2 linked regions of the Methylococcus capsulatus genome follow. The protein of the gene in region 1 interacts with the protein of each later gene in a pairwise test. Links are inferred from orthologs where the notes say so. Each region holds a gene or a part of one and is shown in the gene's direction. Other genes may lie near its edges. The genes, in order: tsaE and rlmB.

The links.
Region 2: the proteins of tsaE (region 1) and rlmB interact in binary tests that used the Escherichia coli proteins (3 or more experiments, as listed by UniProt). The link is inferred for Methylococcus capsulatus from one-to-one orthologs.

The regions. Positions count from the first base shown.
Region 1 is NZ_CP104311.1:2,466,545-2,469,860, reverse strand. Bases 100-3,099 are described here. They hold tsaE (tRNA (adenosine(37)-N6)-threonylcarbamoyltransferase complex ATPase subunit type 1 TsaE), read left to right. Parts: upstream 100-1,389; coding sequence 1,390-1,809; downstream 1,810-3,099. Other genes in these bases: N4J17_RS12155 (DNA-binding domain-containing protein), read right to left, coding at 2,383-3,099; N4J17_RS12160 (DoxX family protein), read right to left, coding at 1,790-2,386; N4J17_RS12170 (NAD(P)H-hydrate dehydratase), read left to right, coding at 100-1,393. In the rest of the region: more of N4J17_RS12170, read left to right, coding at 1-99; more of N4J17_RS12155, read right to left, coding at 3,100-3,204; N4J17_RS12150 (DUF692 domain-containing protein), read right to left, coding at 3,201-3,316. UniProt on the Escherichia coli protein: Required for the formation of a threonylcarbamoyl group on adenosine at position 37 (t(6)A37) in tRNAs that read codons beginning with adenine.
Region 2 is NZ_CP104311.1:3,251,033-3,254,347, reverse strand. The notes cover bases 124-3,122. They hold rlmB (23S rRNA (guanosine(2251)-2'-O)-methyltransferase RlmB), read left to right. Parts: upstream 124-1,246; coding sequence 1,247-1,999; downstream 2,000-3,122. Other genes in these bases: mtnA (S-methyl-5-thioribose-1-phosphate isomerase), read left to right, coding at 2,098-3,122; rnr (ribonuclease R), read left to right, coding at 124-1,250. Outside these bases: more of rnr, read left to right, coding at 1-123; more of mtnA, read left to right, coding at 3,123-3,156; fluoride efflux transporter CrcB, read left to right, coding at 3,153-3,315. UniProt on the Escherichia coli protein: Specifically methylates the ribose of guanosine 2251 in 23S rRNA.

The DNA.
Region 1 (3,316 bases):
TCCGGGACTGGAACTGATGCACCGAGCCGGCGCCGCGGCCTTCGAGGCACTGCGCCGGCGCTGGCCGGAGGCGAAGACTTTGTCGGTAGTATGCGGTCCCGGCAACAATGGCGGCGACGGCTATGTGATCGCTCGGCTGGCGCTGGCAGCGGGCTTCGACGTCCGCGCCTATCCTGTCGGCCCGGTCGAGCGACTGCGGGGAGATGCCGCAGCCGCGTTCGCGGAGTACCGGAACGCTGATGGACCGCTGCTGAACTTCATTCCACCCGGCTTCGAAGGCGCCGAGATCCTGGTCGACGCCCTGCTCGGCACCGGCCTGGACCGGGACGTGGCCGACGAATACGCTGCCGTCATCGACGCTGTCAACGATTTTCCCGGTACAGTGGTGGCCGTGGACATCCCCTCCGGACTCAACGCCGACACCGGGGCAGTGATGGGAAACGCGGTCTGTGCGGACCTGACGGTCAGCTTCATCGGCCTCAAACAGGGCCTGTTCACCGGCGCCGGCCCGGCGCACTGCGGCGAGATCGTCTTCGACGATCTGGACACGCCGCCGGAAATCCGTCTGGGACAAGCGCCTTCCTCACGCTTGCTGCGGAGCAATGACTTCGCCCTCCCGCCCCGGCGCCGGGATGCCCATAAAGGCCACTACGGGCATGTATTGGTGATCGGCGGAGAACGCGGTTACAGCGGCGCGGCACGGATGGCGGGCGAAGCGGCGGCACGGACCGGCTCGGGTCTGGTCAGCATCGCTACCCGGGCGTCTCACTCGCCCCTGCTGAACCTGGGCCGGCCGGAGCTGATGGTGCACGGCATCGAATCCGGCCGAGAGCTCGAGCCGCTGCTGCAGCGAGCATCGGTGCTGGCACTCGGTCCCGGCCTCGGGCAGAGCGAATGGGCGAAGGCGCTGTTCGACGCCGCGATCGCCTGCGGCAAACCGCTGGTGGTCGACGCCGACGCGCTGAATCTGCTGGCGGAGCACCCGCTCCAGTGCGACCGCTGGGTACTGACGCCGCATCCCGGCGAAGCCGCCCGCCTGCTCGGGCTTTCCGGCGCCGACATCCAGCGCGACCGCTTCGCCGCCGCGTCCGCCTTGCAGCGGCGCTACGGCGGCATCGCCGTGCTCAAGGGCGCCGGGACGCTGATCGCGGGACCGGATGGCGTCCCGCACGTGGCCCGCTGGGGCAATCCCGGCATGGCCAGCGGCGGCATGGGCGATGTGCTCACCGGGGTGATCGCGGGGCTTCTGGCGCAGCACGTGCCGCCCTTCGAAGCCGCCTGTCTGGGGGTACGGCTGCACGGCCAGGCCGGAGACCTGGCCGCCGCAGCCGGAGAGCGGGGTCTTCTTGCCGGCGACGTGATCGAGGCTTTGCGCACCTGCGTCAACCGATGATGCTATACCTTCCCGACGAGGAGGCGACGCTGGCCTTCGCCGCCCGCCTGCAGACGGCTCTGCCGCCCGGATATGTCGTGTTCCTCCACGGCAATCTGGGTGCCGGCAAGACCACCCTGGTGCGCGGCTATCTGCGCGCCTCCGGCTACCAGGGCACGGTGAAGAGCCCCACTTACACCCTGGTCGAGGAATACCCTCTGGGCGACCGCACCGTCTACCATTTCGACCTGTACCGCCTGAACGACCCGGAAGAACTCGAATGGATGGGCATCCGCGATTATTTCCGGCCGGACAGCCTGTGCTTCGTGGAATGGCCCGAAAAGGGCGAAGGCCTCCTGCCCTCGCCCGACCTGGAGGTATACCTGGAGCAGGAGAACACGGGAAGGCGGCTCCGAATCAGCCCGAATCCGTTCTGATCTCATCCGCTCCCTGCGCGTGATTAAAACCGCACCGCCGGGCCCTGCCGGAAACCCACGCATCCAGGCTGTATCGCCCGGCGCCGCCGAACAACAGCGGCAGGAGCATGGCGAGATACATCAGCGGCAGTTTGAAGTTGCCATGACCTTCATCGGTGATCGCATACCCTTGGGCCAAGTCCGAGAGGCTGGCCCAGTCTGAAGGCCAATGGACCGCGGCGATGGCGACGACGGTGAGGACGGCCAGGGCGAGGCTGAACAGCCGCGTCGCCACCCCCAGCGCCAAAGCGATGGCGCCGAGCAGTTCGAAACCGGTCGCCAGCCACCAGTTGACAGATGGCGGGAACAGATTGAAGGGAAATGGAAAGCTGAGATCGGCGAACCAGTTTTCCCCGTAAAGCTTCATCAACCCGGCCTCCCAGAACTCCCACGCGAGAAGCAGCCGGAGCAACAGCGGCGGCGCCCCCGAGGCTTGCGATTCCAGCCATCCCGACAACCACCGCAGCCTCGACGGCCCCAGAGGTTTCCGGTCTTCGCGCGATGCATCCGGGCGGCAAATTTCGAAGGATTCGTTCATGGCTGACCCCATTGGCATTGAACAAAAGGAGCGCGACGGGTACCCAGGATGGCCCCTTGCTCCCGCAATCGGACCAGAATGTCCATGCCGAACGCCATGAAGGCTTCCGGGTCGAGGAATTTCCAATCCGATGCCAGTTTCCGCAGCACAGTCCTACCGGACGAAGCGCCCGTCATCAGGCGCTCGACCAGTGCCGCCGCGGGCTCGTTGAGTTCGATGAAACGTACGGTGTAGGCCCGATCGCGGAAACCGAGCAGAGTTGCCGGCTCCTTCGATCCGCTGGGCCAAACCGGAGCTTCTGCAACGATCCGGTGGACCGGATAGGCGTAGCGCAGCAGCGCCATGGCAGGAGCGAATACAGGGAAGCCGTCCAGCAGGCTGCCATTCCCATCCAGCGGTTCGTCGGGAAGCCGATCTTTAGCGATGGCGAGATGGAGCTCCATCCATTCGAAATGAGCCAGCTCCGCCAGAAACGCCGGCTCCGGGGTCTCGTTCCATTCGTCCCGGAGGTAGGCCAGGAACTCGTCCGGAATCTGGCGGTACAGAGGCGAGAGGCAGTGATGCCCGGCGATGAACCTGCGGACCAGATCCTCCCAGCGCCGCGTTCCCAGCAGGGCGCGCGTGACGGGAAAGCAGCTCGCCAAGCTGTCTTCGATCTTGTTCCGCACCAGTTCCACGTAGATCCCGACACGCTCCACCGATACGCCGGCGGGCGGCGGGAAACGGGATGGGTCGCGAAGATGCCGGACGAATTCGCGCTGGTAGTCCTGAAAGACGAACAGGGACGTCTTCCCGGGAATCTGCCGTAGCCCGCTCATAGTCCACCCCCGCCGCTTGCCGCGCGTTTAGGCTGTTCTGAGCAACAGGCTCGCTGCAGCCCGACGATGCGGGAGACCTTGGCGAGCAGATTGCCCAGCGCCGGGAGGTTGA
Region 2 (3,315 bases), 780 kb from region 1 along the record:
CCGAACGGGTGATCCCAATGCTGCCTGAGGTCCTGTCCAACGGGTTGTGTTCGCTCAACCCCGAGCAGGACCGTCTGTGCATGGTCTGCGAGATGATCATCGACGACGAAGGCAATATCGGCCGCGCTCGGTTTTATGAGGCCGTCATGCGGTCCCACTCCCGTCTGACCTATACCCAGGTTGCACGCATGCTGGTCGATGGCGACAAAGCGCTCCGGCGGCAGTACCAAACGCTGCTGCCGCACCTGGAAAACCTTTATTCAGTCTATCGGGTCCTGCGGCGGGCGCGGGACGAGCGCGGCGCCATCGATTTCGAGACCCAGGAATCCCGGATCGTGTTCGGCGCCGGACGTAAGATCGACACCATCGTACCGGTCGTTCGGAATGATGCCCACCGTCTCATCGAAGAGTGCATGATCGCTGCTAACATGGCAACGGCCCGCTTCCTCGCGAAGAGCAAGGTGCCGCATTTGCTGCGCGTCCACGAGGGTCCGACGGCGGAGCGCCTGGCCGATCTGCGTACCTTCCTCGGGGAAGTCGGCTTGAGCCTGGGTGGCGGAGACAAACCCGAGCCCAGACATTATGCCGAGCTGATCGAAGCCATCCGAGGTCGGCCTGATGAGCACCTGGTGCAGACTGTGCTCCTTAGGTCGCTGGCGCAGGCCGTGTACAGTCCGGACAAGAAAGGGCATTTCGGCCTGGCTTCCGACGCCTATACCCATTTCACTTCGCCGATCCGGCGCTACCCCGACCTGCTGACACACCGCGCCATCAAACATGTCCTGAGTAAAGCCAAGGTCAGCGAATTCGCCTATTCCCACAACGATCTGGTGCTGGCCGGCGAACATTGCTCGACCTGCGAACGCCGCGCCGACGAGGCCAGCCGTGACGTCGTGAGCTGGCTCAAATGTGAATTCATGCTGGACAAGCTGGGCGAAGAGTTCGACGCCGTCATCTCGGCCGTCACCTCGTTCGGCTTTTTCGCGGAACTGCGCGACATCTTCGTGGAGGGACTGGTGCACATCTCCAACCTCGACAAGGATTTCTTCCACTACGATCCCATCGGTCATCGCCTCACCGGAGAGCGCACTGGCGTTCGATACCGGCTGGGGGATACCGTGCGGGTCAAAGTCGCCCGGGTCGATCTCGACGAGCGCAAGATCGACCTCGATCTGGTCAAGAAGACTGCCGAGGTCACCGAGCCACAGTCCAAGCGCAGAAAGCGCACCCGGAAGCGGGGCAAGAAATGACCGAAGCGCGCCGTGTCTGGGGCATTCACGCCGCTGAGGCGGCTCTGGAATACTCGCCCGACAAGATAGTCAAGGCCTGGCTGGACGATCATCGCATGCAAAACCGCCTCCAGGCCGTGGCGGTGCGGTTGGGCGAACTGGGGGTGGAGATTGTCCGGGCGGATCGGAAACAACTCGATCGCCTGGCCGATCCCCGTAAACACCAGGGCATCCTCATAGAACTCGATCTGCCGAGGGAGCAGGGAGAGGCCGAGTTGCTCGATGCACTGGATGCCGCCGATGGCCATCCGCTCTATCTCGTGCTCGATCACGTGCAGGATCCCCACAACCTCGGAGCTTGCCTGCGTACCTGCGATGCCGTGGGGGTGAAAGGGCTGGTGGTCACCAAGGACCAGTCGGTCGGGCTGACACCCACGGTGGCGAAGGTCGCTTCGGGCGCCGCCGAGACGGTGCCGGTCTACCGGGTGACGAACCTCGCCCGCTGTCTGGATCGATTCAAGCAGCGCGGCTACTGGGTGGCCGGGGCGGCGGGTGAGGCGGAGCAGACGCTGTATGAGCTGGATCTCCGCTTTCCGCTGGTCATCGTGATGGGCGCCGAAGGGGCAGGGCTGCGGCGCCTGACACGTGAGCGCTGCGACTTCCTGTTGCGGATACCGATGCTGGGCGGGGTGGAGAGTCTCAATCTTTCGGTGGCGACCGGCATAGTTCTGTATGAAGTGATGCGCCAAAGGAGGCAGGCGGCGCCCTGAACCGTCCCCCGGCGTCCATGGCCAACCGTGCCGTCAGCCCGTAAAATCCTTCTTGCGCCTCGCCGGCAGCCATAGAATCGCTCGAGGACTCCCTTACTGTGTCAGAACATTCGATTTCCGCAGTTTCCGCCGTCCAGGCCCTGAAGTGGTCGGACCGTGGCCTGGAGGTGCTTGACCAGCGCCTGTTGCCGGGAGATATGGTTTACCAGACTTTCGACACAGCGCAAGGTGTCGCGGAAGCGATCGCCAGCATGCGGGTCCGCGGGGCGCCCGCCATCGGCATCGCCGCGGCATATGGGGTGGTCCTCGGCGCGCGAGCCGCTTACGCTCGCGATCCCGCCCACTGGAAACGGGCGATCGAGGATGATTTCGCCGTGTTGGCACGATCCCGGCCCACCGCCGTCAATCTGTTCTGGGCGCTGGATCGCATGCGCGAGGCCATGGCCGCTATCGAAGGCGATCCGGTGCCGGCGCTCCTGGCCATAGCCCGCAGGATTCACGAAGACGATCTCGCCGCCAACCTGGCAATGGGCGAACTCGGCGCAGATATCCTGGCCGGATGTAAAGGGGTACTGACGCATTGCAACACGGGCGCGCTGGCGACCGGTGGATATGGCACTGCGCTGGGCGTGATCCGCAGCACTTGGCGGCGTGGCGCGCTGGAGCGAGTCTATGCCACCGAAACCCGACCCTGGTCCCAGGGGGCGCGGCTGACGGTCTGGGAACTCGGTCAGGACCGGATCCCGGCGACTCTGCTGGCCGATTCCGCCGCCGCCTGGTTGATGAAATCGGGTGCCGTACACTGGGTGGTCGTGGGTGCTGACCGGATCGCGGCCAACGGCGATGTCGCGAACAAGATCGGCACGTATTCGCTGGCGGTGCTGGCCAGACATCACGGAGTGAAGCTGATGGTGGTGGCACCGACCTCGACAGTGGACTGGGCGACGGCAGCTGGCGGGGACATCGTAGTGGAAGAGCGCGATCCGCGCGAGTTGCTGCATCCCGTCTTCCTCGGCAGCGACAGCGTGATCGACGCCTGGAATCCGGTGTTCGACGTGACTCCGGCAGCGCTGATCGACGCCATCGTCACGGAGGCGGGGGTGGTGGCGAATCCTTCGCCCCACACCATGGCGGCTCTGCGTGGAAAAGCCCGATGAATCTGTCTCTGCTTGCGATCGCTCTGGGTGGAGCCGTCGGGGCGTTGACGCGCTTCTGGGTTTCCAATGGCCTGTATGGTTGGCTGGGACGGGATTTTCCGCATGGAACCCTGTTCATCAACGTCAGCGGTTCGTTTCTCATGGGGCTTTTGTCGGTAT